Regions from separate parts of the Nocardioides sp. Leaf285 genome, predicted to be linked through region 1. Evidence: riboswitches for the same ligand, from Rfam matches in the RefSeq annotation. Region 1 holds a riboswitch; the other holds the start of a gene.

Region 1 (3,788 bases):
CGGTAGAAGGCGTTGGAGACGTCGTAGTGGTGGCTGATGACCTCGGCGTCGCGCGTCAGGGAGTGGCGCAGGCCCTCCACGGCGCGTCGCCAGCGCGGCAGGTGCTCCTGCGGCGGGGGCGGCGGCGGCTTGAGGTGCCCCAGGCCGAGCCCGCGCACGAGGGTCACGAGCTCGCCGGGGGTGGGCTTGCGGAAGCGCAGGTGGTTCTGCAGGAGCCGCATGACGGCGTAGGGGTCGCCGGGGTGCACGCCGTGCACGACCAGGTCGCCGGAGACGTAGGCGCGCGCCATGCCCAGGTCGCCGGGCGCGGTGAGCAGGTACGACAGCCCGCGCGGGGTGCGCAGCTCGAGGCCGAGCTCGGCGTCGGGCGGGCCCGCGACGGAGCCGTCGTAGGCCCGGAACCGCACCGGCATGCCGTCGCGCAGCAGGGTCTCGACCGCCTGGCCGATGGTGAGGGTGGATGTCGTGGGGCCGGTCACTGCCTGCGCACCGCCTTGTCGTAGAGGTGGGTGAGTCTGTCGTCGGGGTCGACGCGGGCCTTGACGGCGGCCAGGTGCGCCCCGTCGTAGAGCCGGTCGAAGGTCTCGCGGTCGTAGAAGGCCTCGGAGTAGAGGGACTTGTGCCCGCCGAGGCGGTGCACCTCGGCCTCGATGGCGCGGTTGGTCGGGCCGTCGTCGGCGTCGTCGCCGACGTGCACGGTGCCCCAGAAGCCGACGTTGACGTAGGTCTCGCCCGGCTCGAGGGGGTAGGTGGGCCAGCGCCCGCCGCCGCTGGTGCCGCGGGAGACCAGCGGGCACAGCCACACCGGGCGCATGCCGACCTCGTCGTCGAACCACGCCAGGAAGTCGGGCAGCCGCTCGACGGGCACCTCGACGTCCTGCACCACCCGCTCGCGGCGCGGTCGGCCCGCGCGGGCGTCGAGGCGGTCGACCAGGCCGAGGCGCTGGTCGAGGCCGACGAGGCGGTGGTAGACGTCGGAGCGACGCCAGCGCCGCGGCCACAGGCGTCGCACGACGGGGCGCTGCACCCCGAAGGCCCCCGAGCACCAGAACCAGTCGGTGTCCCAGCGCCAGAGGTAGTCCTCGGTGGTCAGCACGTCGTGCTCGCGCTGCTGCAGGGAGCGGTAGAAGACCTGCTGGCCGGTGTAGTCCGACGCGGGCCCGCCGGGTCGGTCGGTGAAGGTGGCCAGCGTGAGGTAGAGCTCGTCGGGGGAGAACGCGACCCCGTCGAGGCCGTCGACACGCACCCCGTCGTGCTCCCCCGACCCGACCACGGCCGCGATCCCCGCCGCCAGCTCCTTCGCGTTGGCGAAGCGCACGTGGCGCAGGGCCACGAAGGACGGCACCGCGACCAGCGAGATCCGCAGCCGCGTGGCGTAGCCCAGCGAGCCGTAGGAGTTGGGGAAGGTGTCGAAGAGGTCCTCGCCGGGTCGGGTCGTGACGATCTCGCCGGCGCCGGTGAGCACGTCCATCTCCAGCACCGACTCGTGGGGCAGCCCGTGGCGGAAGCTCGTCGACTCCACGCCCAGCCCGGTGACCGCGCCACCGAGGGTGATGGTGCGCAGCTGCGGCACCACCTCGGGCACGAGCCCGTGGGCCAGCGTGGCCGCCACCAGGTCCTCGTAGGTGCACATGCCCTGCACCTCGGCGGTGCGCCGCCCGGGGTCGACCTCGATCACGCCGGTCAGGCCCGACACGTCGAGGCCCGGCGACGTGGTCGCGGCGCGGGGCCGGAACAGGTTCGAGGTGCGCTTGGCCAGCCGCACGGGGGCGTCGGGCGCCAGCTCCGCGTACGACGTCAACAGGCGGGCGACCGCCTCCTCATGCTGTCTCCAAGCACCGCTCTCAGCCACTCGCCGCACGTTACTCCCGGGTCGTGTCGCCCAGGTGTCGGGTCCGTGTCGCCCCCCGTCGTACGGTGGCGGACGACACGGGGTGCCCGCCGACGCGGGCTGAGAGCAGACCCGTCGAACCTGATCTAGCTCGCACTAGCGAAGGGATGTCGCCGTGGACCAGCCACGCCCGATCCAGCCGGACCCGACCCGGCCCGACCCGATCCGGCCCGACCCCGCCCGGTGGCGCCCCGGCGGCGTCATGCTGGTCGCCGACACCGGTGCCTGCCGGCCGCGGGGCGTGGTGGCCACGGTGGCCGCCGCCCTCGACGGCGGGATGCGCTGGGTGCAGCTGCGCGCCAAGACCGAGCCGGACGGCGAAGTGCTCGAGCTGCTGGGCGAGGTGGCCGAGCTGTGCCGCGACCGGGCGCGCCTGGTGGTCGACGACCGCGTCGACGTGCTGCTCGCCGCGCGGGCCCGCGGCCTCGCGGTCGACGGCGTGCACGTGGGCCGGCGCGACCTGCCCGTCGACCTCGTACGCCGCCTCGTCGGCCCCGACGCGCTGGTCGGGCTGACCACCCCCACCCCGGCGCTGGCCGCCCGCGCGGGCGACCTGCCGCCCGGCACGGTCGACTACCTCGGGGTCGGCGCCTACCGCGCGAGCACCACCAAGGCCGACCACCCGCCGGTGACCGGCGCGACCGGCCTCGCCGCCGTCGTGGCCGCGGCCGGGCGGCTGCCCTGCGTGGCGATCGGTGGCATCGTCGCGGGCGACCTCGCCGCGGTGCGGGGTGCGGGCGCGGCGGGGGCCGCCGTCGTCGCGGCCGTCTGCGCCGCCCCCGACCCGCGCCTCGCCGCCGCGGCCCTCGTCACCGCCTGGGGCGCCCCGTGAGCCGCCCCGTCACCACCGCGGGGCGCCGGGCACGACCGGACCTGCGCGCCAGGGACCTGCCCCGCGTGCTCAGCATCGCCGGGAGCGACCCCAGCGGCGGCGCCGGCGTGCAGGCCGACCTCAAGAGCATCGCCGCCCACGGCGGCTACGGCATGGCCGCCCTCAGCGCCCTCACCGCGCAGAACACCCACGGGGTGCGCGCCGTGCACGTGCCCCCGCCGTCCTTCCTGCGCGCCCAGCTCGACGCGGTCTCCGACGACATCGTCGTCGACGCGGTCAAGGTGGGCATGCTGGCCCGCGCCGACGTGGTAGGCGAGGTCGCGGCGTGGCTCGGGCGGACGGCGCCGCCGCTGGTGGTGCTCGACCCCGTGATGGTCTCCACCAGCGGCCACCGCCTCCTCGACGCCGACGCCGAGGCCGCGGTGCGCGACCTGTGCGCCGGCGCCGACCTGCTGACGCCCAACCTCGCCGAGCTGGCGGTGCTGGTCGACCGGCCCGCGGCACCCGACTGGTCGGGAGCGCTCGCGCAGGCGGCCGAGCTGTCGGCGCGCACCGGCGCGGTCGTGCTGGCCAAGGGAGGACACCTGGCGCGCAGCGCCTCCGACCGCGGCGGGGAGGCCGGCTGTCCCGACGCCCTCGTGGACGCCGCCGCGGCGCCGGTGGTGCCGGGCGGCCTGCTCGAGCTGCCGGGACGGCGGCTGGCGAGCACCGGCACCCACGGCACGGGCTGCTCGCTGTCGGCGGCGATGGCCACCCTGCTGGCCCGCACCGCCGACTGGGCCGGCTCGGCGCGCACGGCCAAGGCCTGGCTCCGCGGCGCCATCGAGCACGGACCGGAGCTCGAGGTCGGCACGGGCCACGGGCCCGTGCACCACCTGCACGCGTTGTGGGCCGCGGCCCGGTGACCCCGGCCCCCGGCGCGGCTCAGGTGGTGGTGGTGCCCAGCAGGGAGCCGCGGGCGTCGCCGCGGTGGACCACGACCCCGGCCCCGGCCAGGTCGCGCACGGCGGCGAGGTCGGTGTCGGCGACCGCGTCGGCGTCGGTGAGCACGACGACGGCCTCCAG
Region 2 (3,788 bases), on a different contig from region 1:
GCGCGTGGCGCGCACGCGGGTCCAGGTCGGGCTCGCGCACGACCACCGCGCGCAGGCCGGCCTCCACGCACTCCGCGACGGTGCCCACCAGGCTCCGGCCCAGGCTCAGCTGGGAGCGGTCGGTGAGCAGCAGCAGGCGCGGCGGTCCGCCGGGTCCGGGCCACGGCGAGGGGCGGGTCGGCCGGGCGCTCACGCCCCTGCCCCGATCCGGCCCTCGACGGGGCTGGAGGCCCGGGCCCTGCGCCGGCGGGGCACCCGCCCGGCGTGCCGCGCGGCGTGACCGGCCTCGACGGCCAGCCGCAGGGCGCGCGCCATGCGCACGGGGTCCTCGGCGCGGGTCACGGCGGTCGCGGCGAGGACGGCGTCGCAGCCCAGCTCGAGCGCGAGCGCGGCGTCGCTGGCGGTGCCGACGCCCGCGTCGAGCACGACCGGCACGTCGACGGCGGCGACCAGGGCCTCGATGGCACGAGGGTTGAGCACGCCCAGTCCCGAGCCGATGGGCGAGCCCAGCGGCATCACCGCGGCGCAGCCGAGGTCGGCCAGCCGGCGCGCCACGACGGCGTCGTCGGTGGTGTAGGGCAGCACGGTGAAGCCGGAGCGCACCAGCGTCCCGGCGGCCTCGAGCAGCTCGACGGGGTCGGGCATCAGCGTGGCCTCGTCGCCGACGACCTCGAGCTTGACCCAGTCGGTGCCGAGCGCCTCGCGGGCCAGCTCCGCGGTGAGCACGGCCTCGCGGGCGGTGGTGCAGCCGGCGGTGTTGGGCAGCACCCGCACGCCGGCGCGGTCGAGCACGTCGAGCACCCCGCCGGGGCCCCGGGCGCCGGAGCGCCGCATGCTCACCGTGACCAGGCCGGGGCGGGCGGCCGCCAGCACGGCGGGCAGCAGCGCCACCGAGGGCAGACCGCCGGTGCCGAGCAGGAGCCGGGAGGCGAGCGCGACGCCACCGACTACGAGGTCGTCGTCGGTGCTCATCCGCCCTGCACCGCCGTCACGACCTCGACCACGTCGCCGTCGGCGAGGCGCCGGTCCGCCAGCTGCGCACGGGGCACGACGACGCCGTTGAGGGCGACCGCGCAGCCGCGCCCGGCGCCGGTGGGGGCCAGCAGCTCGGCCAGCGTGGTGGTGTCGTCGAGGCTGCGCGCCTCGCCGTTGAGCACGACGTGGGTCATGGGCGGTCTCCGTCCGGGTGGAGGTGTGCTGGGGCGGTCGGGTGGGGGTGTGCTGGGGCGGTCGGGTGGGGGTGTGCTGGGGCGGTCGGGTGGCGGTGCGGTGGCGCGGGCGGCGGATCGAGGCGGCGCCGATCGAGGCGGCGCGGGTCGAGGCGGCGCGGGTCGAGGGCGGGCTCGACGTGGCCGTGGTCGAGGTGGTCGGCCACCAGCGCGGCCACGAGCGGGGCGAGCAGCACGCCGTGGCGGAAGAGACCGACGGCCAGCACGGTGTCGCCGTCGGTGCCCGTGTCGCCGTCGGCGCCCGTGTCGCTGTCGGTGCCCGTGTCGCGGGCTCCCGGCGTCTCGCGCCCGCCGGTGCCCGTGTCGTGGCCGCCGTCGGCCCGACCCGCGGACCAGCGCGGCCCGGCCGGCCCCACGAGCGGCAGGTTGTCGGCCGTGGCCGGACGGTCGCGGGCGGTCGCCTCGAGCAGCTCGGCGCGGTCGAGCCCGGGCAGCAGCCGGCAGGCGGCCTCGAGCAGGCGGCGCACCCCGCCGGCGGTGACCACCGGGGGCGCGTCGTGCTCCTCGCTGGTCGCGCCGACGACCACCTCGCCGTCGGCGCGGGGCACGACGTAGACGGGCTCGCCGTGGACCCACCCGCGCACGGTGCGCTCGGGCGGGTCGTCGCTGCGCAGCCGCAGGACCTCCCCGCGCACGCCGCGCACCAGTCCGGTCGCGGCGATCCCGGTCGCGACCACCGTGCGGTCGACCGGGGCCCCCGACGGGGCCGGGAGGAGGCGGGCGCGGTGCCGGTCGAGCAGGGCGGCCACGACCTCGCGCGGGGCGACGCTGCCCTCGTCGGGCAGCAGGGCGGCTCCGGCGACGCCGGCGCCGAGACGCGGCTCGAGGCTGCGGGCGGCCCGTCCGCCCACGACGTCGACGGGCCGGCCCAGGCGGGCCAGCAGCGCGGCCTGGCGCTCGACCAGCTGGAGGTCGGCGTCGTCACGACCGACGAGGAGCGTGCCGCCCGGGCGCAGCGCGACACCCCAGCGGCGGGCGGCGGCCGGCCACAGCGCGAGGCTGCGCAGGCCCAGGTCGAGCAGCGCCTCCTCGCCGTGCCACACCTCGGCGGTGGGCGCGAGCATCCCCGCGGCGGCGTAGGACGCACCGCCACCGGGGGCCGGGTCGACGACCTCGACCTCGTGGCCGCGCCGCACCAGCTCGTCGGCGCAGGCCAGGCCGACGACCCCCGCGCCGAGCACCCGCACGCGCACGGGTCAGCCCCTCCGGGCCGAGCGGGGCGGAGCCCCGGCGCACCCCCTCGTCGGGGGACTCGACGGAGCGCTCGACGGCGGGCTCGGACGACGGGTGGTGGGACGTGACGACAGCACGGCTGCTCCTCGCTTCCTTCGCCGGCATGACCCGGATCAGGTTCGACGGTCGGAGCGGCTCAGCTCCCTCTCAGCTCGCTGCCGCGAGCTCCCGTGGTGGACGCCGTCGACCGTAGCAGCCGCTCCGGGCGCATTCCAGGGGTCGACCGCGGAGCGGGGTCCTGCCCCACGGGGGCGCGCCCAGGCGTAGCCTTGCGGCCCGTGGCCAGCGAACCCGACTTCCGGTACTCCGACCTCCTCCCCACCGGCAAGGACGACACGCCCTACCGGTTGGTGACCGACGAGGGGGTCTCCACCTTCGAGGCCGGCGGGCGCACCTTCCTCCAGGTCGAGCCGGAGGCGATCCGGCGGCTGACCGCCGAGGCGATGCACGACATCAGCCACTACCTGCGCCCGGCCCACCTGGCCCAGCTGCGGAAGATCATCGACGACCCCGAGGCCTCCGGCAACGACCGCTTCGTGGCGCTCGACCTGCTCAAGAACGTCAACATCTCCGCCGGCGGCGTCCTGCCGATGTGCCAGGACACCGGCACCGCCATCGTCATGGGCAAGAAGTCCGAGGGCGTGCTCACCGGCGCCGACGACGGCGAGGCGATCAGCCGGGGCGTCTTCGACGCCTACACCCGGCTCAACCTGCGCTACTCCCAGCTGGCCCCGCTGACCACCTACGAGGAGAAGAACACCGGCAGCAACCTGCCGGCCCAGATCGAGCTCTACTCCACGCCCGCCGCCGACGGCTCGCCGGAGTACAAGTTCCTCTTCATGGCCAAGGGCGGTGGGTCGGCCAACAAGTCGTTCCTCTTCCAGGAGACCAAGGCGATCCTCAACCCGAAGCGGATGCTGGAGTTCCTCGACGAGAAGATCCGCTCCCTCGGCACCGCCGCGTGCCCGCCGTACCACCTCGCCGTGGTCATCGGCGGCACGAGCGCAGAGTTCGCGCTCAAGACCGCCAAGTACGCCTCGGCGCACTACCTCGACAACCTGCCCACCGAGGGCTCGATGAGCGCCCACGGCTTCCGCGACCTCGAGCTGGAGGAGCAGGTCTTCGAGCTGACCCAGTCCTTCGGGATCGGCGCGCAGTTCGGCGGCAAGTACTTCTGCCACGACGTGCGGGTCGTGCGCCTGCCGCGCCACGGCGCCTCGTGCCCGGTCGCGATCGCCGTCTCCTGCTCGGCCGACCGCCAGGCGCTGGGCAAGATCACCGCCGAGGGCGTCTTCCTCGAGCAGCTGGAGACCGACCCCGCGCAGT

Evidence for each region. Region 1 has a riboswitch for thiamine pyrophosphate ahead of thiE (thiamine phosphate synthase). Riboswitches for the same ligand answer to the same signal wherever they lie in the genome.
Region 2: linked by a shared signal. The riboswitch ahead of ASF47_RS01200 (FAD-dependent oxidoreductase) and the one ahead of thiE (thiamine phosphate synthase) in region 1 are both predicted to bind thiamine pyrophosphate.

What each region holds. Positions count from the first base shown of each region.
Region 1 covers NZ_LMNH01000003.1:812,497-816,284, reverse strand. The annotation lists gene ASF47_RS12140 (class I SAM-dependent methyltransferase) at 1-479, opposite strand, end outside; gene ASF47_RS12135 (FAD-binding oxidoreductase) at 476-1,852, opposite strand; TPP riboswitch at 1,921-2,016, shown strand; gene thiE (thiamine phosphate synthase) at 2,007-2,723, shown strand; gene thiD (bifunctional hydroxymethylpyrimidine kinase/phosphomethylpyrimidine kinase) at 2,720-3,628, shown strand; gene ASF47_RS12120 (hypothetical protein) at 3,648-3,788, opposite strand, start outside.
Region 2 covers NZ_LMNH01000001.1:231,410-235,197, reverse strand. The annotation lists gene ASF47_RS01215 (thiamine phosphate synthase) at 1-193, opposite strand, end outside; gene ASF47_RS01210 (thiazole synthase) at 190-972, opposite strand; gene thiS (sulfur carrier protein ThiS) at 969-1,169, opposite strand; gene ASF47_RS01200 (FAD-dependent oxidoreductase) at 1,166-2,422, opposite strand; TPP riboswitch at 2,535-2,644, opposite strand; gene ASF47_RS01195 (fumarate hydratase) at 2,741-3,788, shown strand, end outside.